One region of the Weissella sp. LMG 11983 genome, then DNA from elsewhere that is predicted to be linked to it. Evidence: riboswitches for the same ligand, from Rfam matches in the RefSeq annotation. Region 1 holds a riboswitch; the other holds the start of a gene.
What was found. A riboswitch is a leader RNA that binds a small molecule or an ion and turns the genes downstream of it on or off. The one in region 1 is predicted to bind lysine.

Region 1 (15,610 bases):
TCATGTGCGTGAGTTTGTGCCTAAGTTAGGAGCTGGCTTCTTGGTTGCCTTGACTGGTTCAATTTTGACGATGCCGGGATTGCCAAGTCACCCAGCAGCATATGATATTGACATTGATGAAAACGGTCAGATTACTGGCTTGTTCTAAAATTGCATAATAAAAAAGCCGATCTAACTGATCGGCTTTTTGTATGCAATGATGTCGTTGTAAGCCCCCATTTTAATGAAACCAAGCTTTTCCAAGACGCGCTGTGAAGCGACGTTATCAACAAATGTTTCAGCTAGTAGAGTTGTTGAGTTCGGTAGTGCTGCAATAAAGCTATCTAAGGCTTGGGTAATAATGCCGTGGCCTGTAAACCGGCTATCTAAGAAATAGGCCAGGTCATACTCATTAGGGATGAAGTCACCGTTTTCAGAAACCCGGGCGTAGGTGATAATGCTACCGATAATTTGAGATTTGTACACGATTGCAGCCTGGAATGGCTGATATAAATCCGTTTCAAACATCATGCGACGTTGCTGTGTGTCTGCATTAGGCAACCCAGCGCCTTGCATAATTTCAGGTTGTGCGATTAATTTTTCATAGGCATCGAAGTCTGTCGATTGCCAAGAGCGTAATGTGATTTTAGCCATTTTTTAGAACCATGAAGTACTGAATCCGTTCATACGGTAGGCACGTGGTGCGTACTTACTGTAAAATTGGGCAGCGAGCTGTAGCCAAGCAATCGCGAGTAACCACCCGGCTACAGCGTCGGAAAATGTGTAGTTAGTTGAGAGAACTGTGCCGATAAAGGTGAGAATCCAACCTGTTAAAATGATAATTTGACCAGCAATTTGACGTGGAAAAGATTTCAACTCTGGCACAATAATCTTGCTGAGAAAGAAATAAAGTAATGTGACGAAAAAGATAGTATGGGCTGGGAATTGTGTTGCCTGGCCAGCTAGGCGATGGGGGAAGATTAACGAGAAGAGGTTAATCAACAATGACCCGCTGATGGTCGTTAGCACAATCCATGCGGCTGGGATTTTGAATTTAAATCCCCAAAGCAAAAAAGCAAGTACAAAGATGACCAAGCCAAACAATAAGCCGTGACTAAATAAAACAAATGGTTTAGTTAGTACCGACAATGACGCAGGCGCCATGCTATCTAAAAAGTTCTGCTCAGCTGAATCGATTAAAGTGAGCAGCGAAGCACCAAGAAAAGTGCTAATGGTTAGAAGTAAGAAAGCCATTATACTTATTATTAATATAATGAGCCGGCTTTTAGAGGGCTTAATAATCATGATATTCGTCAACTCCTTTAACAACCAATGTGGTTAACTAACTTTTCATATATCGTATCATCAGTGTTTTTAAAAAGGGTGTGATAAAGTTTTACGCTTAAGCGGTATTTAAGAAGTTTTTAGGGTTAGATTGCGAGTTGGGTTGACGATGTCTGAAAACACGCTTATACTTAGTCTCATAAATTAAATATGACATAGAGGTCGCAACCAACATGAGTGATCAACCAAGTCGGCAGACAAGGCGGTTGATTTAAAGGGGCGGTTGCCGAAATGTGTTTTCACGGCGGTGAAACATGTTGGTCCTTACGTGAACAACGGAAGGACTGTCGCAGCAAAATTCGTCGGCTGCGGAGCGCTATCGACAACACTAATGATTTCAAACGAGGTCCCTAGTTTATGCGATGGTATGAACTGGGGACTTTTTTCGTTCTCACGAGTGCGATTAGGCCTCTCTATATAGGAGGAATTATGTCAGATAATCAACAGAATCAAGGGACGCTGAAGCGCACGATGAAGACGCGTCACCTGTCAATGATTGCCCTTGGTGGGACAATCGGTACTGGTTTGTTCGTTGCCTCAGGTGCAACGGTTGCACAAGCTGGACCATTCGGATCCCTTACTGCTTATGCGGTTATTGGTTTGATGGTTTACTTCTTGATGACCAGTTTGGGTGAAATGGCGACTTACATGCCAGTTTCAGGCTCATTCTCAACGTTCGCCGATCGTTTCGTTGATCCTGCTTTCGGTTTTGCCATGGGTTGGAATTATTGGTTTAATTGGGCAATTACGGTTGCGGTTGAAGCGGCAACGGTCGGTGTGGTCATGGGCTACTGGTTGCCAAATGTCCCAAGTTGGATTTGGTCAGCGCTAGTGTTGCTCTTGATTACGGTCATCAACCTAATGTCAGCTAAGTCATACGCTGAAACTGAGTTCTGGATGGCAACAATTAAGGTTGTTGCGGTAGTCGCATTCTTGGTCATCGGAGTTGCAACAATCTTCGGTATCATGGCTTATCACCCAGATGTACCACGTAACTTGTCAGCTGGCGGTAACCACGGATTCGTCGGTGGTGTTGGTGGTATGCTAGCCGTCTTCATGGTGGCTGGTTTCTCATTCCAAGGAACTGAGATGGTTGGTATTACGGCTGGTGAGTCAGAAACACCAGAAACGTCAGTGCCAACGGCTATCAAGCAAGTCTTCTGGCGTATCCTTTTGTTCTATATCCTTGCCATCTTCATTATTGGGGCATTGATTTACTACAAGGATCCAAACTTGCTCCGTTCAAGTGAAACAAACATTGCGGTCTCACCATTTACGTTGGTCTTTAAGCAAGCTGGATTGGCAGCTGCTGCTTCAATTATGAACGCCGTTATCTTGACATCAGTTATTTCTTCAGCCAACTCAGGTGTTTACGCTTCAACGCGTATGCTGTACGCCATGGCCGTTGAAGGAAAGGCGCCAAAGCTATTCGCACGCGTTAACATCAACACAGGTATTCCAGTACCGGCCTTGTTGGCAACGGTAGCCGTTGGATTGTTGACGTTCGTCACGTCTGTTTTTGGAACTGGTATCTACTATTACTTGGTGGCTGCTTCAGGTTTGACTGGTTTCATCGCTTGGATTGGTATCGCAATTTCACACTATCGTTTCCGTCGTGCCTTTGTGGCACAAGGCCGTGATGAAGAAGCTCCGCTACCATGCTAAGTGGTTCCCAGTTGGTCCAATTTTGGCATTGGTTTTGTCAATCGTTGTTGTTGTTGGACAAGACTTGGCATCATTCCAAGGACCAATTTCACACTGGAACTGGTCAGGAATTATCACAACGTACATGTCACTACCATTGTTTATTGGTTTGTACCTTGGATACAAGATTAAGCACAAGACAAAGTTGCGTAAGTTGACGGAAGTTGATTTGGATACGGACGCACGACAATAATAATGTTAAAAAACACACAAGCTGTAAGCTTGTGTGTTTTTTGTTTGAATATTGGAACAGATAAGAAACAAAAATTGTGTACAAAAAAAGTGAAAAATAGTACAATTAACATCAGTTAGATAGATACACTATCAACACAAAACGAAGGAGATTTTTCAGATCATGAAGAAGACCAAGATTGTTTCAACGCTTGGACCAGCTAGTTCTGACGTCGAGACTATTACTAAGTTGATCGAGTCAGGTGCAAACGTTGTACGTTTCAACTTCTCACACGGAGACCACGAAGAGCACTTGGGTCGTATGAACGCTGTGCGCGAAGCCGAGAAGATTTCAGGTAAGACTGTAGGATTCTTGTTGGACACTAAGGGTGCCGAAATCCGTACGACTGTTCAAGAGCCAGGTAAGATTGAGTTCAACATCGGTGATGTTGTTCGCATCTCAATGGATGCTTCTCTTGAAGGTACTAAGGAAAAGGTTGCCGTAACTTACCCTGGTTTGTTCGACGACGTTAAGGTTGGCGGACACGTTTTGTTCGACGACGGTAAGATCGACATGTTGATCACTGAAAAGGACGAAGCTAACCGCGAATTGGTTACTGAAGTTCAAAACCACGGTTTGTTGGGATCACGTAAGGGTGTTAACGCACCTGGTGTTTCAATCAACTTGCCAGGTATCACTGAAAAGGATGCCGATGACATCCGCTTCGGTTTGGAACAAGGTATCCAATACATCGCCGCTTCATTCGTACGTAAGCCTTCAGACGTTGAAGACATCCGTGCTTTGTTGGTAGAAGCTGGTAAGGAAGATGTTATGATCTTCCCTAAGATCGAATCACAAGAAGGTATCGACAACTTCGCCGAAATCTTGAAGGTTTCTGATGGTTTGATGATTGCTCGTGGAGACATGGGTGTTGAAATTCCAGCAGAAAACGTTCCTTTGGTACAAAAGGACTTGATCCGCATGATGAACGCTGCCGGTAAGCCAGTTATTACTGCTACTGACATGTTGGACTCAATGCAAGAGAACCCACGCCCAACGCGTGCCGAAGCTTCCGACGTTGCCAACGCCGTATTTGACGGAACTGACGCAACTATGTTGTCAGGTGAGTCAGCTAACGGTGCTTACCCAGTTGCTGCTGTTGCTACTATGGCACGCATCGACGAGAAGGCAGAAACTGCTTTGGCAGCAAACGGCCGTCACGTAAACAACTTCGACGCATCAGACGTTACTGAATCAGTTGCTGCTGCTGTTGCTACGGCTGCAGAAAACTTGAACGTTAAGGCTATCGTTGCTGCAACGACTTCAGGTTACACGGCAAAGATGATCTCAAAGTACCGTCCTAACGCTGACATCTTGGCATTGACGTTCGACGAGCGTGTACAACGTTCATTGACGATTTACTGGGGTGTTCAACCAATGATCTCAGAAGCAGTGGACAACACTGATGCTTTGATCGAATTGGCTAAGAAGGAAGTTGTTGCTGCAGGTTTGGCAGAAAAGGGTGATACTATCATCGTTACTGCAGGTATTCCTGTAACGACTTCAGGTACGACTAACTTGATGACGATTGTTACGGTCGACTAATTATTAGTTGTGTTAATTAAGAACGAGAGATACATTGTATCTCTCGTTTTTTTGTTGTCGCGATAAGCAAAGAAGCGGGTTAAAGCAGACAACATTTTTAGGCAACTTTATGTTATTCTGTTGTTAAGACTATAACGAAGTGATGAGGAAGTGCTGATGAGTTGGCAAGAAATAATTGTTGAGACACAAACTGAGGCTGTTGAAGCTGTCAGCAATATTTTGATGGAAGCCGGGGCAGAAGGTATCCAAATCGATGATGCGGCAGATGTGAACAGCTATGAACCTGCTGATGCCACTGTATGGGTCGATTGGGATGTTGTTGAGCACCGCGAATCAGGTGCGACGGTCGCTGGCTATTTTGCAGAAGATGTTAATTTGCCTGAGGTGATTAACGATGTGCAAATGCGTGTGAACCAATTGGCATCATTTGGACTTGATGCAACACCAGGTAAGGTAACAACGAGTGCAGTTAAGGATGAAGACTGGGCTACTGAATGGCAAAAGTACTACCACCCAGTTCGTGTGACACGTCATTTGACAGTCGTGCCTAAGTGGGAAGAATACCAACCAGCCCAAGAAGGCGAAAAAGTGATTGTTTTGGACCCTGGGATGGCCTTTGGAACTGGTACCCACCCAACGACACGTTTGATGATGCAAGCACTTGAAATCGTCGTACGTGGCGGTGAACGTTTGCTGGACGTTGGAACTGGTTCAGGTGTGCTTGGTATTGCGGCAAAGTTGTTGGGGGCTGATAAGGTGCTAGGTACGGATATTGATGAAGTGGCTGTGCGATCAGCTCAAGGTAATTTGGATTTGAATCCTGTTGCCTCAGATATCCAAGTGATGGCAAGTGACTTGCTAAGCGATGTACCGGCCCAAGAATTTGATATTGTTGTGGCTAACATGTTGGCTGAAGTGCTTGTACCATTGATTCCACAAGTTGATAGCGTTTTGCGTCCAGGTGGTAAGTTCTTGTTATCAGGTATTTACGAAGACAAGGCGCAAACGATTATTGCGAAGTTGGAAGAGAATGGCTATGCGCTCGACGAGACGATGAAGCTTGGTGAATGGTATGGTTTGATTGCTCACCGTAAAAGCGAGGACGAATAATGCAACGTTATTTTTTGACTGAAGCGCCAGCCGGTCAAGAATTTATTTTGCCAGAAGATGTGCAACATCATTTAATGACCGTCCTTCGTGGCAAGGAAGGGACACAGGCAGAATTTGTGTATCCTGATCAACAAACCATGGTGGTGGCTGAAGTGATTCAGGTTGCTGATGAAATGACAACGATGCGTGTCGTTGAAGAGGTGGCAACTGATGTTGAATTGCCGGTGGAGACGACAATCATTCTTGGCTTAGCTAAGGGTGATAAACCTGAATTGGTTGTTCAAAAAGCGACCGAATTAGGCGTTCACCACGTCATTATCGTGGAGACGGATTGGTCAGTGGTCCATTGGGGGATGAAAGCTGATAAGAAGCTTGCGCGATTGCAAAAGATTGCCCAAGGTGCTGCTGAACAATCACACCGACTACGTGTGCCAGATGTGACGTATGTTGAAAAACTACGTGATTTGGATCTGCCGGATGATATGGTTAAGATCGTTGCCTGGGAAGAGAGTGCCAAGCAGGGCGAAACAGCGCAACTGGTGGCCCAGTTTAGTCACTTGAACGTGGGCGACAAAATTGCCTTTTTGGTTGGACCTGAAGGTGGGTTAAAGGAAAGTGAGTTAGACTTGCTAACGAATACGTTTGGCTTTGTGCCTGCAGGGCTTGGGCCGCGCATTTTGCGTGCCGAGACCGCACCGCTCTATGCGCTAAGTGCATTGGGCTATGCACTTGAGTTAGCACGTTAGAATTTTTAAGGTTAACATCGTTGCAGGGATGTTAAAAGGGGAATTGATATGAAGCGTTTGAAAGAAGCGTTGGATTGGCGGTTCTGGATTTGGATGCCAATCTTGGGGTTGTTAGTACCGTTTGCAATTAACGAATCACCGTTAACGGCGAATGTTAAAATTATTTTTTCATTGTTTGTGGCAAACATGATTTTCAGTGCTATTGCAGGAGCTTTCTTGCGTAAGCGCGGTGCTTTCTGGTACTTGATGTTTGTGTGGCCAGTGGTGTTCTTGGTGTCAGTTTGGCTACATCTGAACTCAGCGATGTATGGCTACTATTTGGCAGCCCTTTATTTCGTTATTGAGTTGTTCGCCTTTACACGTGGACAGGAAGAAGAAATCGACATCGAGGATCAAATTCCAGTTGATGGCGGTTTCCGCGAAATTTAAATAGATTTTAAAAGCGCGACCTTGGTTTTAAGGTCGCGCTTTTTGTGTGGTTTGGGTGCTAAGTGGGGATTACACCCTATGATGTCATGGGGTGTAATGAACGAAACAATGCTCTGATGGCGTCAGTGGGGATGCCACCCACTTTTTGTTCAAATCCCCACCACTTTCCACCACCTAATCTTCCCACCCACCGTTCCCCACCTCCCACCATCTCCATAACTAAGTTGTTAACCGTTGGTATATCAAGGATTTGACCTTATAACCTTAAAAAATTCTTCATTTTCTAAAGTTATTCGAAAACTTGTAAAGTGACTGTTAAAAAGGAGCGTCAGGGCCGGTGTAATAGGCTTTTGAACCCTAAAATACACCATATATCCCAGTGGTAGAACGTGGGGGCAGGTGGTGGAAGGTGGGAGATTGTGGTAAATTAAATGTATTGAAATGTCGACTATTCTCAATACGCCACAGCATCTGAAATTGCTGAATAATTTGAAAGGGGGTATCGCCGATGTTCATGGGAACTTACCAACACACGTTGGATACTAAGAACCGGTTGATTATCCCCGCAAAATTCCGCAATCAGTTGGGTGAATCCTTTGTGATTACACGTTGGATGGATCACTCATTGCGTGCCTACACGATGCAAGGCTGGGAAGATTTTTCAACTAAGATTAACGCATTGCCAGAAACAAATGCCAAGGCGCGCCAATTTAAGCGTTTCGTCTTCGGTGGGGCAACAGAAGTTGAATTCGACAAGCAAGGTCGTGTGAATCTATCACCAACCTTGCGCGAATACGCAAATATCGATAAGGATGTCACGGTCTTCGGTTTGGGTGATGATACGTTCGAACTTTGGAGTGCCGAGAAGTGGCAAGCTTACGAAGAAGAAACTGCAGAGAATTTTGATGATATTGCTGATGGATTGGAAGACCTGGGCTTCTAACAGCAAATTGATACGAACTAGAAAGGTCGAACAGGCAATTACATATGACGGAGTTCAATCACGTAACCGTATTGCTTAACGAAGCAATTGATAATTTAAATGTTAAGCCAGACGGAACATATGTTGATGCGACGTTGGGTGGCGGTGGTCATTCACAGTTGTTGGCAAGTCGTTTGACTACCGGAAAGCTTTGGTCATTTGATCAAGACATTACGGCAATTAACTACAACAAAGAACATTTGGCCACTGAGTTGTCTGAAGGTAAAGTTGCCTTCATTCAAAATAACTTCCGTAACTTGCGTGACGCACTTGCTGAAGTTGGGGTCACTGAAATTGATGGTATCGTCTACGATTTGGGTGTGTCATCACCACAATTCGACGACGGACAACGTGGTTTTTCATATAACTATGATGCACCACTTGATATGCGCATGAATCAATCACAAGAATTGACAGCGCGTACGGTAGTTAACGAGTGGGATTTCCACGACTTGCTACGCATCTTGTCACGTTACGGTGAAGAAAAATTCGCTAAGCAAATTGCACGTGCAATTGAGCGCCAACGTGAAGTTAAACCAATTGAAACCACATTTGAATTGGTTGAGGTCATCAAGTCAGCAATTCCTGCAGCGGCTCGTCGAACAGGAGGTCATCCGGCCAAGCGTTCATTCCAAGCCATTCGAATTGCCGTGAATGATGAATTGGGAGTGGTCGAAGAATCACTCGCACAAGCTTTGGATATGTTGAAGGTTGGTGGTCGTATTTCGGTCATTACTTTCCATTCGCTTGAAGATCGCCTCGTTAAGACGATGTTTAAGGAAAAGACGGCAGTTCCTGAATTGCCAGCTGGCTTGCCAATCATTCCGGATGAGATGCAACCTGATTATAAACTCGTGACGCGTAAGCCAATCTTACCTTCAGAAGAAGAAATGGCTAACAATCACCGCGCTCATTCAGCAAAGTTGCGCGTCATCGAACGACTACGATAGCATATGCCGCCCATGATGGACGGTGAAGAAAGGATCTGAACATCATGGATGCAATGCCAAACTACACGCACACAACGTCGCCTCGCAAAGTTGATCAACCACAACAACGCCCACACGTTCGTGTCGTTAAGCGTAAGTTGGAAAAGCCAGGCTTTAACGCCATTGACATCGCCTTTTGCGTGGCAACTGCATTTGTTGTTGTCTTTATGGCGATGGTTGTCGTACACACGTCAAACCGTGCAGCAACAGCAAACTCACAACTGGCAACAACGTCAGCTTCCCTTGAAAAGGTACGTAATCAAAACAATGATTTGAAGCAAGAAGTGAGTGATTTGACGAGCCCAAGTCGTTTGAACGATATTGCGGCTAAGAACGGATTGACGCTTCAAAACCAAAACATAAGGAACGTGAAGTAGCATGGTGAAGAAACAGCGGATGCCAAAACGTAACCAATCGGATAAAAACAGTCGTATTACAGGCTTTGTGCTAGTAAGTACCATGTTGCTGATTTTGGTTGTGTTGGGGGTCCGTTTTTCTTATGTTGCCATCACAAAAGACGTGAAGGGGCATAAGTTAAACGAAGCCGCTCAACAAGTTTACCGAAGTCAGAATTCAGTTCAGCCTAAGCGTGGTGAGATATTTGACTCAGTTGGGAATGTGCTAGCTGAAAACGCAACGACCTATACTTTAGCTGCAGTCATTGATGACACGCAAAAAACAAGCAAAGGAAAGCCAGCCTATGTTGCCCCAAGTCAAGATGAAAAGGTAGCTAAGCAGCTAGCAGGCATCTTGGGTGGTGATCCAAAAACTTATGTGACGACCTTGGAAAAGGGACGCAAAAATAAGTTGAAGCAGGTTCAATTTGGCTCACGTGGACTAAAGTTAGATTCTCAAACGTATAAGAAAATCAATAAATTGAAGATACCGGGTATCACCTTTACAAACAGTGCGTCACGTTTCTATCCAAACGGGGTCTTTGCGTCAAATGTCATCGGTTATACGAGTGAAAAAACGGATGACAAGACTGGTGCACAAAGCATTGTTGGCTTGATGGGAATCGAACAAAAGTACAATAAACAACTCTCTGGTAAGAAAGGTGTTAAGACAACTTCGGCTGATGATACAGATTCGAGTGTCTCAAAGAAAGACCAATCCGTAAAAAACGGGTATGATATTTATACAACCATAAATACAAAGTTGCAGACGACGCTCGAAGAGAAGATGCAATATTTGTATGATGATATGAAGCCTAAGTCAGCGTTGGCGATTGTACTGGATACGAAGACGGGTAATATTGTTGCGACCACGCAACGTCCTTCATTCAACGCGACTACCGGTGAAGGTATCGGCGATTACTGGACAAATGAGATTTCAGGTTCTGTTTATGAACCGGGATCTGTTATGAAGGGAATCACCTTGGCAGCAGCAATCGACACTAACAATTGGGATGGTGATGCGTATTATCAATCTGGAACCCTGAAGATTGGTGATAAGAGCGTTACTGACTGGAATAACGGTCAAGGTTGGGGCACGATTACGTATGCACGTGGAATTGCGGAATCTTCAAACGTCGCGATGGCGTTGACCGAGCAAAAGATGGGTGCTGAAACATGGCACAAGTACATTAATAAGTTCCGCTTCCTACAGTCTACGGATTCTGATTTACCAAGCGAAGAAACTGGTTTGATGCAGTTTAAGTATCCAATCGAACAAGCGAACACCTCTTACGGACAAGCTATTTCGGTAACACCTTTGCAAATGGTACAGGCCTATACAGCGATTGCTGGTAATGGTGAAGAAATCAAGCCGAACCTTGTTGAAAAGGTTGTTGATCCCAATACCAAAAAGGTGATTTACCAGGCTAAGCGCAAGGTTGTTGCAAAGCCAATTAAGAAATCAACAGCTGAGGCAACGCGTAAGCAATTGGAAGATGTTATTTACTCTGAGTATGGTTTGGGTCAAGCTTATGCAATCCCAGATGTTCGAACGACGGGTAAGTCTGGAACGGCGCAAATTGCGACGTCGACCGGTTATTCATCACCTGGGGATAATACGCACGAAATCCATTCATGGATGGGAATGGCACCATCAGATGATCCACGCTATTTGATGTACATTGTGACCAAGGAACCACAGCAGAACACACAAAACATTGCGACGGATATGTCTAATATGTTCGTGACGGTGATGCAACAAGCACTGACAATGTCTGATTCTGATAACAAGGTTGTTGTCAGTGAAGACCAGCAAGTGACGGTCCCAACGGTTGTTGGTGGATCAACCAATGAAGCAGAAAAAGAAGTTGAAGCAACTAATTTGACGCCAATTGTGATGGGTGACGGTGCGACTGTCAAAAAGCAGACGCCGGCTGGTGGTCAAAAGTCATTGACGAATCAGCGTGTGTTCTTGAACACTGGTAAAAATATTGCAGTGCCAAATATGCATGGCTGGTCAAAGTCTGATGTGTTAGCTTGGGCAAAGCTAGCTGATATCAAGCCGATTATTAAGGGTGATGGTTTTGTGGCGACACAATCAATTACACCAGGTACTCAGTTAGCAGATGGCTATCATGAAATAACGGTTGAATTTAAAAACGCGAAAGCGGAATAAATAAGGGTTTATAAGAGAGGAGAAGTCAAATGTCGACTTTGTTACTCGGACTATTGATGGGGTTGATCGCAACAATCATCGTAGTACCGCGTTTGAGGAATTGGTTTAAGAAAATTAAGGTGCAACAATTAGTGATGCGTACTGGTGAAAATGGACCAGATCACGCAGCTAAGGCTGGAACACCTACGATGGGTGGGGCTGGATTTATTCCGGTTGTGATTATCGGTTTCATTATCTTAGCGTTTGCGACAGGTGCGAATGCATCAACAGGTTGGGCAACATTAATCGCCATTATTGTGTTTGCCTTGGTTGGTGCCTTTGATGATAGTATCAAGGTCTTTAATCACCGCGATGAAGGACTTCGCTTCTTGCCAAAGCTATTCTCACAAATCGCTGCTGCGTTACTAGCGGTTGCAGTGCTATTCTTAGGCCACTTTGACTTCACGTTGGATTTGCCATTTAACTTGGGTAGCATCAACAGCATTATTGTTTATACGTTGTTCACGATTTTTTGGCTTGTTGGTTGGTCAAATGCCACCAACTTGACAGATGGGTTGGACGGCTTAGCATCTGGTACGGCGATTATTGCATACGTTGCATACTTGATTATCGCGTTCGTCCAAGGTGACATGACAATGGTGTTGTTGGATGCGTTGATGATTGGGGCATTGCTTGGCTTCTTGGTCTTTAACCACTATCCAGCATCAATCTTCATGGGTGATACTGGTTCATTGGCATTGGGCGCCGGTTTGGCGATGAACTCACTTGTCTTGCACCACGAATGGTCATTGTTGTTGATTGGTTTCGTCTTCATGGTCGAAACGTTGACCGTTATGATTTAAGTCACAAGTTATCACTTCTTTAAGAAGCGTATTTTCTTGATGACACCAATTCACCACAGTTTCGAAAAGGGTGGCTTGACTGGTAATACAGATAAGCCATGGAACGAGTGGCAAGTTGATACATTCTTCTGGGCAGTTGGACTGATTGCGGCGGTTTTGTATCTTGTGATTTTTAAGTAAATCATCATTCACTAAAACACATATAAAGTCGTTATAAGACTTTTTGCATTATGCAAACGCGCGGGGAACGCCCCGTATACATAACTTTTAAAGGGGATCTGATCATGAGTAAGCATGTTTTGGTAATTGGCTTTGCACGTTCTGGGGCAGCCGTTGCGTCTTTGTTGTTGAACGAAGGTGCGCAAGTGACAGTTTCAGACCCAAAATTGGATTTGACGGATGAACGCGTGGTTGCTTTGCAAGCACAAGGCGTTGTGTTTACAACGGAACAAACTGTCGAGTTGCTAGCTGACGTCGACCTAATTGTTAAGAATCCTGGAATTCCATACCGTATTCCAGTTTTGGCAGCTGCACAGGAGGCTGGTATTCCAATTTTCGTTGAAGTTGCAATGGCTCAACGATACATCAAGGGAACTTGGATCGCATTAACGGGTTCAAATGGTAAGACAACCACGACTGAGATGATTGCAGCTGTGCTACGTACGCAAGCAGATGATGAGCATGCAGTTGTTGTTGCCGGAAATATTGGGACGCCAGTGAGTGAGGTTGCCCCAACGTTGCGTGCGACCGATACACTTGTCACAGAGCTCTCATCATTCCAATTGATGGGGATGCCAACGGCTAAGCCAAATATTGCGATTATCACAAACATTTTTGCATCTCACTTGGATTACCACGGCACACGCGAAAACTATGTTGCCGCTAAGATGGGTATCACAAAGAATTAAACAGCCGACGATTTCTTGGTTATCAATGTTGACCGCGAAGAATGGGTTGAATTGTCAAAGCAAACTGCAGCGACGGTTGTCCCAGTTTCACGTCAAAACGTGAGTCAAGAAGGTGCTTACGAACTAGATGGTACGTTGTACTTCCGTGGTGAAGCTATCATGCAAGCTAACCAACTCGGCGTACCAGGCGATCACAACGTCGAAAACGCGTTGGTTGCGATTGCTGTTGGTAAGTTGATGAATGTGCCAAGCAATCAAATTGCGATGACATTGCGTCAATTTGGTGGTGTTGAGCACCGTTTGCAATATGTTGGCACGTTTGAAGGACGTCAAGTTTATAACGATTTAAAGGCGACTGATATTGAGGCAACGGAAATGGCGCTATCAGGATTTAAGGCGCCAGTTGTTTTGCTAGCCGGTGGTCTAGATCGTGGTGACGACCAAATGCGATTGCTTGAAGAAATGAAGCCACACGTAAAGGCTTTGGTAGTCTTTGGTCAAACGGCAGATAAGGTTGCAGCAGTCGGTGAAGCGCTCGGTATTGAAGTGGTTCATGCAGAGGATGCACCTCATGCAGTTGAACCGGCTTTCGAATTGAGTGAGCCAGGTGACATTATTTTGCTTTCACCAGCTGCAGCATCATGGGATCAATTCCCTAATTTTGAAACACGTGGTGATTTGTTCGTGGCAGCCGTTAAGGCTCACAGCGAAGGAAAGTAGAGGAGATAGATATGCGTATTGTTGTTTCAGGTGGTGGAACTGGGGGACACATTTACCCAGCGCTAGCAACGGTTAAGCAATTGAAGCAATTGGAACCAGATACCGAAGTGTTGTATATCGGTGGTGAACGCGGTTTAGAAAAGTCAATCGTGCCAGAAGCAGGATTCGATTTTAAGGCTTTGGCCGTGCAAGGGTTCAGTCGCTCATTGTCACTTGATAATGTGAAGACGGTCTATCTTTTCTTGACGGCTACTCGCAAGGCTAAGAAGATGCTGGAAGAATTTAAGCCGGATGTTGTGGTTGGAACTGGTGGTTATGTTTCTGGTCCAGTGCTATACGCAGCGCAACAACTTAAGATTCCAACGGTTATTCACGAGCAAAACTCTGTTGTGGGTGTCACAAACAAGTTTTTGGCGCGTCATGTGACGAAGGTCGGCGTTGCCTTTCCGGCGGCACTATCAGCCTTTAAGGGTGGTTTAGCAACAGTTGTTGGTAATCCGCGTGCCCAAGAAGTCGTTGATGGCGAAGGTTCATTTGATTGGGACACGTTGCATTTGTCTGCAGACAAGCCAACGGTATTGATCTTTGGTGGTTCACAAGGGGCGCTGAAGTTGAACAAGGCCATGGTTGCGGGGATGTCAAAGTTTGCTAACCGGCCATACCAAGTTATCTTCGTTACTGGTGGCAAGCGCTATGACGACGTACAAGCAGATCTACGTGCAGGTGGCGTCGTACCAGCTGAAAATGTTGCTGTTGTACCGTACATCGGTAACATGCCACAATTGATGCCAGTTGTGGATTTGGTCGTTGGGCGTGCCGGTGCCACGAGTTTGGCTGAACAAACGGCATTGGGAAAGCCAATGGTTTTGATCCCAAGCCCATATGTGACGAATGATCACCAAACAAAGAACGCCCGTAGCTTAGTTGAAGCTGGTGCAGCAGAAATGATTACGGAAGAATCATTGTCAGGCACAACGTTGTTTGGCACAATCGATCACTTGATGACGCACGACGATCAACGTGCAGCGATGGCTAAGGCAGCTAAGGAATTAGGTGTACCTGACGCAGCGGATCAATTCATCAAGTTGATTAAGACAGTTATTAAATAATGACCTAACGATTGGAAAGGGGGCATATGATGGCCGATGAAAATGAATCAAAGCCTAAAGGGGCAAAGTCTAGTGATATTCAAGCGCATTTAGATGCATTGTTGTCGGAAGATGACTGGTCATCATTGCCTACGCGCCAATCGCAAGAGAAAAAGGCTCGTCGTGAGTTAAAACTACCCCGTCGCTTACGTGAAACGTTTGCTGAAGAACCTGAGGATTTAGTGGCGGAAAGCTTTGAACCAGCTGTAGAATCCGAACCAATTCTCTTTCCTTACGAGCGAGGCGCCATTCTATCAGCGACGGCACTAACGGTGTTGGCGGGTGTCTTAATTTACTTGATGTCCCCACTAAGTCAAGTGAATCACTATAAGGTGGTGGGTTCAGAGAGTCTTAGTAAAAA
Region 2 (15,610 bases), 1.5 Mb from region 1:
TTCTTCCCAAGTAGTAATTATTATAACAATAATCACTTACTTTTCTATCTGAATTTTTGTGAAGAAAATATGAATGTCAAATAATATCACTCACAGAGGGGGGCTGAGCTGATGCTTGAATTTACTGGAAATCCAATTGAACCGCAACGTGACACGTGGGACTGGGGCGAAATCCGGGCCATACCGCTTGACTTGTCGGATGAAAAACTAGTTTCGGTGAGCTATTTGCCTGAAAAAATGGTCGTTAGCCCACAATACTTTATCCAACAACTACCGGGTGCGAAGGCTGATATTTTTGTGCGTGAAACGATTCAACAAAAATTGAACGATGCCGCGGATATGTTGCCCTACGGCTACAAGCTGGTTATCTTTGATGCTTGGCGTGATATCGATACGCAGCAAGCCCTATTCGATCGCATGCAAAGTTTTGTGCAACGTGACCATCCCGAGTTCAATGCCGACCAAACACTGGCTGCGACATTGCGAATTGTGGCCTTGCCATCATCGAACGCGAACCGCCCTTCACCACACAATACCGGTGGTTCAGTGGACGTTTCGATTGTTGACGAACGTGGTCGCCTTTTGGAAATGGGCAGTCCATTTGATGACATTAGCGCACGCGCTAAGACAACTTATTATGAATTTGAACCGGACTCTGAAACGGTCGTGAAAATTCGTGAAAATCGCCGTTTGCTTTACCACGTGATGACGAATGCTGGTTTCACCAACTATCTCGAAGAATGGTGGCATTACGACTACGGTAATCAAAACTGGGCCTTCATGAGTGGCCACGACACTGCGTTTTACGGCGCCACGAAACCTGATTTTCCTTGGATATAGCAAAAGCGACCTCACATTTTTGGTGCGAGGTCGCTTTTTTCATTATTCTGGGACAAATTCGTCCGCTTCAACGTCTTGAATGAAATGTTTTAAGTTATAAAAGAAAATCTCTGGGTCATCCACCATGTGAACGTGCCCGGCGTTTGGCGTCACACGCAAACGAGCATTCGGCATTTTGTCCCGCATCGCACGAGCCACGTCTAATGGCATTGACTCATGCCCACCGAAAGTCAACAATGTCGGCGTCTCAATCTCATGCAAGCGATCCGCGACTGACCAGTGCGCCAACTTGCCAGTAATCACAAATTCATTGTCACCTTGGAAATGGTTGTACACCGCTGTCCCCATCGTACTAATTTGATGGTGCGGTGCATTCGGGTGACGTGTGATGTATTCACGGTCCAAATGCTCTGCATACTTCTGATACGTTGGGGTATCCCATTCGCCACGTTCTTCCACTTCGCGCATGAACGCGACGACATCGGCATCAAATTCTTTCTCGCGGATTGCATTGATGTTCGTGACATAATCGTCAATGTTATCAATCATTGAGATGATGATGAGTCCCTTCAGCACACCCGGATGACGGAGCGCATATTCTTGGGCCAATAAACCACCCCACGAGTGCCCAGCAAGATAGAATTCACCATCTTCATAACCCAACTTTTGGCGAACTTCTTCCACTTCGTTTAGGTAGTAATCGTAATTCAAATACTTCTCAACGTTGGCCGGATCATCAAAATCCGGTTGATCTGAATACCAAGCCCCAAGTTGATCATATTGCGTCACTTCAACCCCAATTGGATTCAAGAACTCTGGAAAACGTTCATACGGCTCGTGACCAGCGCCCGGACCACCATGCAACGTCAATAACTTGATTGGCTTGCCCGTTCCGTCAGTGCGTGACCACAAATGGTAGCCATTATCCAAACTCAAAATATGGGTTCCGTCTTTTGTCATACTGTTTTCTCCTAGTTCTTAACTGCGTTCTTCCAATCAAATGTGCCACCAACCGGGTTTACGAAGACGCCCTTCACCTTTGGATTCATCAAAGCGGTCATCTTTGAGTATGTCAATGGCGCTACAGCACCTTGCTTTTGCGCATACTCTTCAGCGGCTGCCAAGTCCTTAAAGCGTGCCTTCTCGTCGTTTGCATCGGTCGTCGTTGCCTTCTCATAGAGCGCATCGTACTTCTTGTCTGACCAACCAGTTAGGTTCCAAGATGCCCCCGTTACCAATGTTTGCAACATATCAACCGGATCAGTGTAATCCGCGTTCCATGTTGCCAATGACAAGTCAAACTTGCCGGCCTTTTGCAGTGAACTCGTTTGCTTAGCTGGCACTGACTTCACTGACACCGTCAAGCCCTTCAAGTTCGTTTCCAATTGTGATTGCAAGTATTGGCCAGTTTGCTTAGCTGCATCGGTATCGTTTGTTAACAACGTCAACTTCACTTGCTTTTGACCAACCTGCTTCAACCCTTGTTGCCACAACTTGGCAGCTTGTGCCTTGTCATAACTGACGTACTTCGTGTGCGCACCAACTGTGAAGTCCTTGCCCGTGTTTGGATCCTTTGCCAACCCCTTGGCGGTAAAGGTCTTAGCTGGTTCAGCCGCACCAGTCAACACATTCTTCGCTAGCTTCTCACGGTTAACCGCAAATGATAGTGCCTGACGAACCTTCACGTTTTGCAACGCCTTATTCTTTTGGTTCATCGTCATGTAGGTTGTTGCAGCGGTATCAACCACCGTGTATCCGGCCTTGTTCTTTGAGTTACGGGCTTGCGTGGCATTCAACAATGCAAAGTCCGTCTTGCCTGAGTTATATAGGTTGAAACTCGTCGTTGCATCGGCTGTTGTCGTCACATTAACCGCTGGCGTCTTAACATTGGCTGCGTCCCAGTAATTTGGGTTCTTTTCATACGTATATGATGAACTTGAACCATCCCACTTCTTTAAGACGTATGGACCACTTGAAAGAGAATCAACAGCGGTTGTGCCAAACTTTTGACCCGTTTGCTCCACGAAACTTTGCTTTTCAGGGAAGAAGTACATCATCGCCAACTCAGCCTTAAACTGTGGCAATGGACGTTCCAAAGTCACTTGCAACGTTGTATCATCGAGGGCCTTAGCACCCAATTCATTTAAATCCGTGACCTTCCCAGCTTGGATGGCATCAGCGTTCTTCACCCCACTGAAGAACATCGCTCCGATAGCCGCCGTCTTAGGATCATTCGTACGTTGCCAACTGTAGACGAAATCTTGGGCTGTTAACTTTGAACCGTCTGACCACTTCAAGTTGTCACGCAACTTAAACGTCCAAGTCAAACCATCTTGTGACACATCGGCTGACTGAGCAGCGGCCAATTCCGGTTGACCACTCTTACCAACACGGTACAAACCTTCACCAGTTGCCATAACGGCATCTTGCGATGGGATATCCGCAACATTTGAAGGGTCGGTCGTCTTTAGATCACCAGTAAGCGTCCAATTGATGGCCTTGCCTTCACTTGCTGAAACAACCGGCACCCCAGTCCCTGCGACCATAACCAATGTTGCTGACATCAAAACTGAATTCTTAACAAACTTATTCATAACCATATCTCCTAATATTCCTGTATGACCTACGAGTAAAAGTTTGAGCTCAAAAAATTTATATAAAAAAACGGCTAGTATTCTGCGCAAAATACTAGCCGTTACTCGTTTACAAAGTAATTAAATTTGGCTAGCCATGATAATCTTCCTTGGGAAGCAGTCATGGCTAGCGTTAGCATCTCAAAAAGCCAACCATCACTGCGAAATAATAATAATAATCGCAATGATAATTGGGGCAACCAACGTCATAACATTCAACTTTTCTACTGACACGTACTTCATGACGTTGTCCTCCTCTTTTCTTGATGTTCTTAAGTATACGAGGTTAATTATAAAAGTCAACACTTTTCTCTAATTTAATTTTAATCAAATGTTTTGATGTTGGGTTGTAGGTTGGTTAGTGGTGTGTGTCCGACCTCCGGTCGGAGTGCTTGGCCCCTTCTTTTGGCACGCTAACACGTACTGACCATGACCTGCAGGGAGCGCGAACCACAGCAAGCTGCGTTTCCCTTTAACTCCCGTGGCTCTAAGCGGGAAACCCGCTAAGAACCCACACCTGCGGGTCAAGGTCTGCACGTGTCTATACGCGTGGCGGGGCCAAACACAGCAACCAAGAAATACTCTATTTGTTTGATTTTCATCCACTTCGAAACTATTGGGTGAACTGTTCACTCATTTCTTTTACGGTAGATGATTATCTCAGACAGACTAGAACATCTTGGCTGCTGGCATGAGGGCTGGGGACTATCGGAGCGTTCAAAGTGGGGCAACATGCCGCATGGCCAGCGCTATTCAGATAAGCCCACACAGGACTAAAAAGGATTAGGGGGAGTTATTTGTCCCGCTGAATGGCGTCTGCGCCATTCGGTTGCCCCAGTTTGAACTTTGCCGGAGATAGTCCCCAGCCCCCATGCCTCGACGCAACGCGTCGACACTCACCACAAACAAAAAACACCCAGAATAAATCTGAGTGCTTCTTGTGTTGATTATTCAACTGTTGTGCTGATTTCGTTGATCCACTCAGTCATAACTGGGTAGTCATTGCCTTCACCTTCTGCAATACGGGCTGGCAATACTGAACCTAGATAGTGCTTTGCCAATAATTGTGACAACACCAAACCACCAATCACATCAAGAATGTACGTGTCATTCAATGTGCGGAACGTCAAAACGTTGTCCGTGTTGCGCGCAATGTGGAAACGATCAATGGCAAAATTGATTGTCTTGGCAACATCCCCAATTCCACTAACCGTTGAGCTAGCGGTATCGAAGGCGTTTAGTTCGGCTTGCAACACATCTTGCCAGTTAGCCAATGGCACTTGGCGTGGTTGCTCGCGTTGAATATCTGCTAGTGATAATGACATGTTCAGTTCCACCTAAATTTAATAATTACTACTCATTATAGCCTAGGCACTAACATTTCGTCATTAATATCCCTTATCACGGTAGCTGTTGGTCTAAAACCTCCAACATTCTCAGTCTGCTTTATGCGAACTTTTCGGCCGACCCTTCTGGCACGCGTACCAAATTCAAAGCAACCAATCGTTCCGCGATTTGCACTGCGTTCCAAGCCGCCCCCTTCAACAAGTTGTCCGAAACAACCCACATGTGGTAGCTACCATCATTTTCAAGGTCTGGACGCACGCGACCAACAAAGGTATCGCGCTTACCCTCAGCATTGATTGGTTGTGGGTAAATTTGGTTGGCTGGATCATCTTCCAACACCACCCCTGGCGCTTCTGACAAGGCTTGTTGAATCTTTGGTGTTGAAGCGCCGTCTGCGTCAGCAACTTCAAAGTAAACCGTCTCACCGTGACCAACTGGAACTGGCACACGCACTGCCGTTGCCGTCACCTTGATGTCCTTGGCGTTCTTGTCGCCCAACATAATCTTCTTCGTTTCGTGAATCATCTTGTACTCTTCGTGCGTGTATCCTTCATCTTCAAACACGTCGATTTGTGGCAACAAGTTGAAAGCCAATGGATAGTGCTTCTTGTCACCCTTTACTGGCAAGATTTCAGCGGTTTCTGGTTCACCGTTCAAGTGTTGTTGCGCTTGATCGAGCAACTCTTACCAAGCTGATTGACCAGCACCGGAAGCAGCTTGATACGTTGAGACAATGACTTGCTTCAAACCAAATTGTTGGCGAATTGGTTCAAGGGCCACTACCATTTGAATCGTTGAGCAATTTGGGTTAGCGATAATGCCGTTGTGTTCGTACAATGCTTGTTCATTCACTTCAGGAACAACCAACGGTACATTGTCGTTCATGCGCCAAAATGACGTATTGTCGACGGCAACGGCCCCACGCTTTACTGCTTCTGGCAACAAGCGAGCTGATACGGAACCACCAGCTGAGGCCAGTACCAAGTCCACCCCTTCAAATGACTCCGGTTGCGCCTCTTCAATCGTGATTGTTTCACCACGAAACTCGCGTGTTTGACCGGCTGAACGGGCTGATGCCAATAGCTTTAGTGACGCTACTGGAATTGATGACTGGGCCAATTGTTCAATTAAGCGCGACCCCACTGCGCCGGTAGCTCCCAAGATAGCAACTGTATATGATCGTTCTTCACTCATGTGTTTACTCCTCAAATTTTAATAAAACCCCGAATTTTGGGTACATTAAAAGCACAAGCCGAAATTGACCGGTTGTGCTTCCAAAAATTAAATTGTTCTCATTTTATGTTAGCCCTTCAAAGCAACGTATTGCTTCAAACGGTTAACGGCTTCCGTTAGGTCTTCAGTTGAGGCTGCGTATGACAAACGTACGTAGCCTTCGCCACCGGCACCAAAAATTGAACCTGGTGCGATACCTAGCTTCACCGTTTCTGCCAAATCAATGACAAATTCCATGTCGTTCGTGTTCAACGTCGCTGGAATCTTGGCAAAGATATAGAAGGCACCACCTGGTTGTGCGGCCGTAAAGCCAGCTTCCGCCAAGCCAGCCATGACCAAATCACGGCGTTGCTTATACGTATCACGCATATCAATGGCGTCTTGACGACCATTACGCAACGCCTCTTCAGCAGCTGCCATCATTGGACCAGGTGCCGTCGTGACCAAGAATTGGTGCATCTTGCCGACGTGAGCCATCAACGTAGCTGGACCAGCCACATACCCAATACGGTAGCCTGTCATAGCGTGAGACTTTGACAATCCGCTAATCAAAATCGTTTGATCTGGTAGCAATGATGCCATTGAAACGTGCTCACCATCGTAAACCAACTCAGCGTAAATCTCATCTGAGAAGACCAACATGTTGTGAGCCTTTAGAATTGCGGCGATTGCCTCAATTTGATCAGCTGAGTACGTCACGCCAGTTGGGTTTGATGGGTAGTTGAACAAGATAGCCGTGGCATCTGGGTTTTCAGCCAGCGTTGCTTCCAACTTTTCTGGCGTCAACACAAAATCAGGTGCCGTGTTAATGCCCACAACATCAAGACCGATAATGTCAGCAATCGCTTCATACATTGGGAATGTTGGCGTTGGGATAATAATCTTCTCCCCCGCGTTCAACAAGCCATTCATCGTTGCAAACAATGCTTCTGAGGCACCAACCGTCACGACAACTTCACCATTTGGGTTGTAGCGTGGTGCATCAAAACGCTCCACCAAGTAATCAGAAATTGCTTCACGCAAGCTCAAGTGACCATGTGGTGCGGCGTAGTGTGAATCATCAGCATCAATAGCGGCCTTCGTAGCCGCCTTAATGTGCTCAGGCACCGCAAAATCAGGCTCACCTAGCGTCAACTTGATGATGCCATCAATGGCTGAAAACTTTTGATCAATCACACGGATTGGTGATGGCAAAATCTTGGCAAGCTCCTTGTTATAACGGTTTGCAAGGGCTGGATTTACTTCTGGCATTTCAGTCTCCTTTGGCTCTCCGGCCATTCTTTTTTCTTAAGCCTCGCTGGACTTGGGCAACAATTACAATAGGTGTTCTAGACCGACTACCAGCCCATCGATTTGATGAACCTGACGAATAGCTAACGCAACGCCCCCCATAAATGATGTGCGTGTAAATGATGTGCTTCAAACGTAGCGTTTCACCTGGCGCACCAAAGATGACTTCTTCTTCGGCAACGTAGCCTGGCAAACGAACGGCGTGCACGGGCACATTATCAATGACTTCACCACGGGCCGCATCATGTTGGCGTTGTGCCACTGGTTAAGCTTCACGGGCTGCCGCAATTTTTGCAGCCGTCGCTTTGGCCGTGCCAGATGGTGCATCCAACTTATGCGGATTGTGAATTTCGATAATTTCAGCATCCGACATATACTTGGCTGCCTGCTCAGCAAATTGCATCAGCAAAACAGCCGACAATGAGAAGTTTGGCACAATAATCGCATGACGATTATACTTCTGTGCCAGGTGTCCCAATTGCGTCACGTCTTCAGCGGACAACCCACTGGTACCAACAACCAAATCATAACCATGAGACAACGCATAAGTCGCATTATCAAAGGCTGATTCAGGTTGCGTCACATCCACCCAAACATCGGCTGGCGTGTCGATCTCGTCCAGTTCAGTATACACGGAAATGGGACTTTCATGAAGCGTTGCTGAAAGAATTCCCACTAATTCTAAATCTGGTTGTTCAGCAATGAGCGACTGGATTTCCAGCCCCATTTTACCAAAGCCACCGGCTAATAAAACCGTTGTCATGTTTAATCGTCCTTTTCATTGAGTGTCGCTTGCACATCCGCCAATTCAGCGTCCGTTAATGGCAAAATTGGCAAACGTGTCGTGTTTTCGATTTCGCCACGTTGTGCCAATACTGCTTTGACTGGCGCTGGGGATGGGTAGCGGAAGAACGCGTTCATTCGTGGCGTTAACCAATGTTGCAAGCGTCCTGCTGTTTCGATATTACCGTCCGCAACCGCCACAAACAAGTCCGCCATTTCGCGACTATATACGTGAGCAGCCACTGAAATCGTTCCCGTTGCGCCGACCGCCTTGGCCGCCAACGTTTGGGCATCCTCCCCAGTGTAAACTGCAAAATCAGCTGGTGTGTGACCAACCAAGAATGCCAAATCATCAATCGTAGTTACTTGCTTAACCGCATTAATCATTGGATGTTGGGCCAACGTTACGACAGAGTCATTCGTTAGTCCCACCGCTGAGCGCCCCGGAATGTTATACAGCATTACCGGCACGCTTGATGCGTCAGCAATCGCCGTAAAGTGGGCAATCATCCCCGCCTGACTTGGCTTATTGTAATAAGGCGTCACCGCCAACAAGCCATCGACACAAGGAATGGCACTCACTTCCTTAGCCAACACCACAGAATGTGCCGTGTTGTTGTCACCAACATTAGCAACAACTACACCGCGGTCGCCGATGTGCGCTGCGAAATGCGTATACAACGCAATTTTTTCGTCATGCGTTACCGTTGGTGATTCACCAGTCGTGCCCCCAATGACAAATCCTTGGGTTCCATCATGCATCAACCGATCTGCTAGTCGGTCTAATGCCACATAATCAATTTGGTCATTCGCCGTAAATGGCGTAATAATTGCGGTAATTAATTCAATATTTTCGTACATCACTCTTCCCCTATTGCGCCATGCGCCATGTTAAGTAACCCGTTATTGCATCCACGCCCGGCTGAATTGCCGCTTCATTTGGTGATAACCCCGCTTCATGTAAACTATGCGATACATCATCGACACCAAGCCAGAACATCGTCCCTGGAATTTGGTGTAACAAATAACCAAAATCTTCTCCGGTCATAGCTGGGGCAATGTCCGTGTAATCAACGTCAGGTGCGTTGGCCATATAATCAATGAATAATTGTGTTGTGGTCGGATCATTTTCAACCGGTAGATAGCCACCTTGGATTAAGGACAAATCCGCAGTCACACCATACGTCGTTTCGATGCCGGCAACGATGTCGCGCACGCGTTGTTGCATCATTTCAATGTCTGTTTGGCGGAACGCTCTAATTGTGCCATCCAAGTGCGCCGTTTCAGCAATCACGTTACCAATCGTCCCGGCATGGAACGTCCCTATCGTCACGACGCCACCGCGAACTGGATCAACATTACGTGACACAATTGTCTGAATCGCCGATACAAACGCTGCCCCTGCCACAATCGCGTCGGTCGCTTGATGTGGAAATGCGGCGTGCCCGCCACGACCAGTAAACGTGACGTGAATTTCCGTTGTCCCAGCAAACAGCGTGCCCATGTGACTCGCAATTTGACCAGCTGGTAGGCCGGGATGATCATGCAAGCCGTAGAATTCATCAGGGCGCCAGTCTCCCGTAAAGGCACCTGTTTCATAGACTCGTCGTCCACCATAATCTGACTCTTCAGCCGGTTGGAAGAAGAAAAGTAAATTATCTTTCGGTTGATGCGTGGCAAAGTATGCCAGCACACCAAGCCCAACCGTCATATGCATATCGTGTCCGCAGGCATGCATCACACCGTCATTTGTCGAAGCGAACGGCAATCCGGTTGCTTCAGTAATTGGCAAGGCGTCGATATCGGCGCGATACCCAATGGTGCGAGTCGGATTCGTACCAGCTAAGCGCACCAACAAAGCCGTTGGTACCTCAGGTATCTCACGAATCGTCATGAAATCCGTTTTGAATGTTTCGATAACGGTTTTCAAATACGCATGCGTTGGCGTTTCGTGTAAGGCTAGTTCGGGGATTTGATGCAAATCACGTCGAATTTTGATTAAATCTAGTGTCGCCATATGCTTCCCCTGTTTCATTAATCCAAATTACGCAACGCATCAACGATCGCTGTCTTCGCACTCGTTTGGGCGTCAATTTCCTTGATGACGCGCGCTGGCACCCCAGCTACCACTGTGTTCGCAGGGACGTCCTTCGTGACAATCGCACCAGCCGCAACCACCGCGTTGTCACCTACTTGAACCCCTTCAATCACAACCGCATTCGCACCAATCAACACGTTATCGCCAATACGCACCGGTTGTGCTGAAGCTGGTTCAACCACCCCAGCCAGTACGGCACCTGCACCAACGTGACTGTGCGCCCCAACAATGGCACGGCCGCCGAGTACAGCACCCATATCAATCATCGTACCAGGTCCAATCTCAGCGCCGATGTTAATAATGGCTCCCATCATAATGACGGCGTTCGCGCCAATTTCGACTTGATCACGAATAACGGCACCCGGTTCAATACGGGCTGGCACACCATCGTAATTAAGCAACGGCACACCAGAGTTGCGAGCCAACAATTCCACGTGTTGGTTAGTGATTTGGCCGGCATGTTCCACCAATACTGGCGCAATTTCGTTATAGTCACCAATAACAGTTCCCGTGCGCGTTTCAATAAATGCTTGGACCGTTTCTGGCCAAACGATATCGGCCAAGTCGCCCGCTAACGTCACCCGCGCTGGTGTTTGCTTGGGTGCAGTTGCAATGAAATTAATGATTGATTGTGCGTCTAATTCTGCCATGCTATGACCTCTTTCTTCCTATAAGTAGTGGCGATCTAGTCGCACGATATCTTGGTAGCTTTCACGTTCAACAACCACCTTTGCTTCACCGTTTTCAACAAAGACAACAGCGGCACGTGGGTTGCGGTTATAGTTGGATGCCATCGAGTAACCATATGCCCCGGTTGCCAGAACGGCGAGGACATCCCCAGCCTTCGTCTTTGGCAACGCCTGCTCCCAAACCAGCACATCCCCTGATTCACAGTACTTACCAGCAACACGAACGACTTCTTCAGTTGGTGCATCTGGTTGGTTAACCAACACCGCTTCGTACTTGGCTTGGTACAAAGCAGGACGAATATTATCACCCATTCCACCATCAACAGACAGGTATGAACGAATGCCTGGCACATCTTTACGTGAGCCAATCGTGTACAAACTCACACCTGCTGGACCAACAATTGAACGACCTGGTTCAATCCAAACGGCTGGCATTGGCATCCCATATTCAGTCGTCTTTTCAGCAATCGTATCGATAATTGCTGCTACGAAATCAGATGCTGGAATCGGTTCGTCATCTTCGGTATAGCGAATGCCGAAACCACCACCGGTGTTAATAACCTGCGGATTGAAGCCCCATTCATGGACCAGATCAACCAACTTTGTGGCTGCCATTTGGAAACCAGTCACATCGAAGATTTGTGACCCGATGTGTGCGTGAACACCCAACACATTGAAGTGCGGATCAGCTAATGCTTCTTGCAATGCTGCTTGCGCTTGGCCACTATTCACATCAAAGCCAAACTTACTATCCGTTTGACCCGTTGAAATGTAATCGTGCGTGTGCGCCTCAACACCTGGCGTAATACGCAATAGGATGTTTTGCACACGGTCACGTTCAGCCAACAAATCATGAAGCAAATGCAGTTCAAAGAAGTTATCAACAATAATCGTGCCCAGGTTGTTTTCGATTGCCATCACAAGTTCTTCTTCAGACTTGTTATTACCATTAAAAGAAACATCGCTCATTGGAAAGTTCGCTTCGAGCGCCGTGTAAATCTCACCACCCGACACAACATCAATGTGCATCCCTTCTTGGGCAGCGACCTCATACATTGCAACTGTTGCGAAAGCCTTTGATGCGTATGAGACGGCGTAATCGACCTGGCGCTCTGTAAAGACGCGCTTGAAGTCACGCATCTGTTGGCGCATTGCTGACACATCGTAGGCATACAAAGGTGTGCCAAATCGTTCTGCTAATTCGTTTGCTTCTACACCGCCAACCGTCAAATGGCCGGCAGCATTCGTTTCATATGGTGTTGTCATCTTTTTCCCCTACTAATCTGTAATTTGACGATAAATGCGTTCTTGTAAGCCAGTTGAAATTTCCCAAGGTGCCAATCCCACATAATCAGCGACATCTTCAAGGCGGTTTTCAACATCACCTTGGCGACCGATAATCGTAACGGTCGTCCCAATTGGTAATTCACCAGGCAATGAAATCATCATCTGATCCATGGCTAGCTTCCCAACAATTGGACGATGCTCGCCATTCACAATCACTTCAAATCCTTGCATCTTACGTGGTAGACCGTCACCGTAACCAACCGGCACTGTGCCAATCCACTCGCCTTCTTCGGTGTAGTACGTGTGACCGTAGCTCACACCTTCGCCCTTGTGGCAACGCTTGACGAAGACCAACTCCGTTTCAAGTGTCATCACCGGCTCCAAATAATCATCATCACGAAGTTCACCAAGCGATGGTTCAACGCCGTACACCACCGTACCAGCCCGAATGACATCCGTGGGCATTTCGTCAGCGTGATACATGGCGGCTCCTGAGTTAGCGAGATGAACCAAAGGTGGCATTGGCAGGCCATCCGTCAACTCATGCCAGCAGTGCAATTGTTGATGGAAGTAATCTTCCTCTGTCGAATCTGCTTCAGAGAAATGCGTCATGATGCTTTGATAATCAAAAATGTCATCATGGGCCTTCAAATAGGTAATTGCCGTTTCCAACGTCGCCCGTTCACGGAAGCCGATGCGCCCCATACCGGTATCTACCGCCAAATTTACTTGCAGGCGTGGACCATCCGGACTCAAGTATTCGGCTGCCGTTTCTAACCAAGCAAGCGAACCGACCGTTGCCATCACTTGGTTATCGGCCAACAACTTCGCATATTGTGGCAACGTAATCCCCAACACCAAGATTGGTGCGGTGATACCTGCTTGGCGTAATGCCAATCCTTCATCCAAAACTGCGACAGCCAATCCATCAACGCCACCCGCTAAGGCCGCTTGACTCATGGGTACCAACCCAAAACCATAAGCATTGGCCTTCACTGCCAAAAAAACGAAACTTGCGTGGGCACTTTCACGAACCTGTTGAACATTGTGCGTGACTGCTGCTTGCGAAATATTAAGACGTGTCGGACGTGTGACTGCTACTACCATGATGCCTTCCTCTTTTTTCTTTAGTGTCCGTCGGGCAAACAAAAACGATCAACCGACGGCACTATCGCACTGTCAGTTGATCGCTCGAAAAAGCATTCAAATAGACTGTTACGATAGCTCTCCGCTGATTTCCAGCGACAGTCCAACAGCTCTTAACTGTTGTCCCAACAAATTAGTTGCGCTAATTCATTTCGGCGACCGCCCCTTTCACTTAACGTCCTTGCCGGTGCCGGCTCGGTTAAGTTACTCTTGTTGGTCGCAACCTCTATCAATAATTAAGATACGATTAGAATACTCCTTAGGATTAGGAGTGTTAAGGGTTGACTTTTGAGAACTTTTCTTTTTAAATTATCGTCAATTAGCCATTATTTGAAGGAGTTCATCATGAAAGTTGTAAAATTTGGCGGGTCCTCCCTTGCGAACGGACCCCAACTTGAAAAAGTTTTAAATATTATGCTGGCCGATACAGACCGTAAAATCCTTGTTGTATCAGCGCCAGGTAAGCGTTTCAAAGAAGACATTAAAGTCACTGATTTATTAAAGACCTACGCGCAACTGACAATTGTTGGCGAAGACACGACCGATATTCAAACGCAGATTTTACAACGTTACCGTGACATCGTTACTTATTTTGAATTAGAAGAAAATGAGATTCTATCATCCTTATCTGATCAACTTGCGCAATTGAGTCGCATTCACTACCCGTCATTTGATTACTTATATGCAGCTTTCATGGGGCATGGTGAATATTTGAATGCACAATTGGTCGCATATGTTCTCCGCGAGCTCGGTCATCCGGCGCAATTTGTGTCACCGCATGACCTTGGCTTAACCGTCTCAGGCTCACCTATGGCGGCACGTGTGAACGAAGATAGCTATGACCGCATCGCTGCGTTCACACTCCCTAGTGAAGGCTTGATTGTTGTCCCTGGTTTCCTTGCCTATACCACTGATGGTTTAATGGCGACATTCAGTCGCGGTGGTTCTGATATTACTGGTGCCATTTTGGCCCGTGGATTCCACGCAGATATGTACGAAAACTTCACTGATGTTTCAGCTATCTATGCCGTTGATCCACACATCATCAAAGCACCCGCTGCGATTGAAACCATGACCTACCGCGAGATGCGAGAACTCGCCTACGCCGGTTTCGCCGTTTTCCACGATGAAGCGATTATTCCAGTTATCGAGGCGGATATACCAATTAACGTGAAGAACACGAACGAGCCAGATGCACCTGGCACGATGATTGTGCCGGTAGATCAAGTTTCTAATCCAGCGAAAGTCACTGGCATTGCCAGCGACGACCGTTTCGCTGCTTTGTACCTTCACCGCTACTTGCTTAACAAGGAAGTTGGTTTCACGCTTCGAATTCTGCAAATCTTGGCACGCCACGGTGTAAGTTATGAGCACATGCCATCAGGTATCGATGACATGACGATTATCTTTGATAAGACCCAGCTCACCCAACCAATTCAGGATGCCATTTGCGCTGAAATTCAAGCCGAAATCGCACCGGACCATCTAGAATGGATTGATGATTTTGCGATTATCATGGTGGTTGGCGAAGGTATGCAAAACCGTGTTGGAGCTTTCTCGGAAATCGCAACACCCTTGTCTGAAGCCGGCATTACGTTGCCGATGATCAACCAGGGTGCCTCACAAATTTCATTGATGCTTGGTGTGAAAGCCAGCCAAGTCAACGACGCCGTCCGCGTTATCTACGACGCCGTCTTCTAAATAACAACAAAAAGCCGAGAACCTGTTTAAAACAGATTCTCGGCTTTTATTTGTGATTAAAATTGATTCTTCGCGTAATTACGCAACGTTGCTTCTAGACCTGCGTTGCGGGCAGCTGGGCGAACATCCAACGCTTGGTGGATTTCACCACCTTGGCCAGCATAGTTAGCTGACTCGGTGTTGGCAATCATCTGCAACTCATCAAGTGAGTAAACAGTATGATCTTGCACGAAACGTACTGACCCATCTGCAACAATCACTTGATGCGCTTCAAGTGGTTGCCACAATGACACAACCTGATCAGCTGAATCGAAGATCAATTCAACGTGATAATCAGGTGTGACCACCTTCACATTTGATTGGTCCGCTACGCCACGATTGTGCAGACTAACACCAGGGTGTAGCACCTCGTGACCCATCTCTTCAAGGACCTTTGCCTCATACATCGCACGCGTCCAGCCTTGGGCACGCACAAAATCAGACACTGGCTTGCCAAGATAGTAACGCAGTTGGTTGTCAAACGTCGCCGTCAACAATCGACTGGTTGCATAACGTGAGCGAAT

Region 2: linked by a shared signal. The riboswitch ahead of alr (alanine racemase) and the one ahead of OIT45_RS01940 (amino acid permease) in region 1 are both predicted to bind lysine.

What each region holds. Positions count from the first base shown of each region.
Region 1 is NZ_JAOZFD010000001.1:352,286-367,895, reverse strand. It holds gene OIT45_RS01955 (formate--tetrahydrofolate ligase) at 1-148, shown strand, start outside; gene OIT45_RS01950 (GNAT family N-acetyltransferase) at 172-633, opposite strand; gene OIT45_RS01945 (hypothetical protein) at 637-1,284, opposite strand; lysine riboswitch at 1,472-1,650, shown strand; partial or broken gene OIT45_RS01940 (amino acid permease) at 1,753-3,220, shown strand; gene pyk (pyruvate kinase) at 3,383-4,804, shown strand; gene prmA (50S ribosomal protein L11 methyltransferase) at 4,961-5,914, shown strand; gene OIT45_RS01925 (RsmE family RNA methyltransferase) at 5,914-6,660, shown strand; gene OIT45_RS01920 (hypothetical protein) at 6,709-7,089, shown strand; gene mraZ (division/cell wall cluster transcriptional repressor MraZ) at 7,598-8,032, shown strand; gene rsmH (16S rRNA (cytosine(1402)-N(4))-methyltransferase RsmH) at 8,077-9,021, shown strand; gene ftsL (cell division protein FtsL) at 9,066-9,437, shown strand; gene OIT45_RS01900 (penicillin-binding protein) at 9,457-11,631, shown strand; gene OIT45_RS01895 (phospho-N-acetylmuramoyl-pentapeptide-transferase) at 11,661-12,473, shown strand; gene OIT45_RS01890 (hypothetical protein) at 12,510-12,653, shown strand; partial or broken gene murD (UDP-N-acetylmuramoyl-L-alanine--D-glutamate ligase) at 12,758-14,101, shown strand; gene murG (undecaprenyldiphospho-muramoylpentapeptide beta-N-acetylglucosaminyltransferase) at 14,113-15,210, shown strand; gene OIT45_RS01875 (cell division protein FtsQ/DivIB) at 15,237-15,610, shown strand, end outside.
Region 2 is NZ_JAOZFD010000001.1:1,819,516-1,835,125, reverse strand. It holds gene OIT45_RS09190 (M15 family metallopeptidase) at 112-840, shown strand; gene OIT45_RS09185 (proline iminopeptidase-family hydrolase) at 883-1,800, opposite strand; gene OIT45_RS09180 (peptide ABC transporter substrate-binding protein) at 1,812-3,434, opposite strand; gene OIT45_RS09175 (hypothetical protein) at 4,421-4,798, opposite strand; partial or broken gene OIT45_RS09170 (aspartate-semialdehyde dehydrogenase) at 4,920-6,014, opposite strand; gene OIT45_RS09165 (aminotransferase class I/II-fold pyridoxal phosphate-dependent enzyme) at 6,123-7,304, opposite strand; partial or broken gene dapB (4-hydroxy-tetrahydrodipicolinate reductase) at 7,368-8,106, opposite strand; gene dapA (4-hydroxy-tetrahydrodipicolinate synthase) at 8,109-8,987, opposite strand; gene OIT45_RS09150 (N-acetyldiaminopimelate deacetylase) at 8,998-10,143, opposite strand; gene dapD (2,3,4,5-tetrahydropyridine-2,6-dicarboxylate N-acetyltransferase) at 10,161-10,874, opposite strand; gene lysA (diaminopimelate decarboxylase) at 10,893-12,179, opposite strand; gene alr (alanine racemase) at 12,192-13,307, opposite strand; lysine riboswitch at 13,414-13,583, opposite strand; gene OIT45_RS09130 (aspartate kinase) at 13,692-15,047, shown strand; gene OIT45_RS09125 (DUF3114 domain-containing protein) at 15,104-15,610, opposite strand, start outside.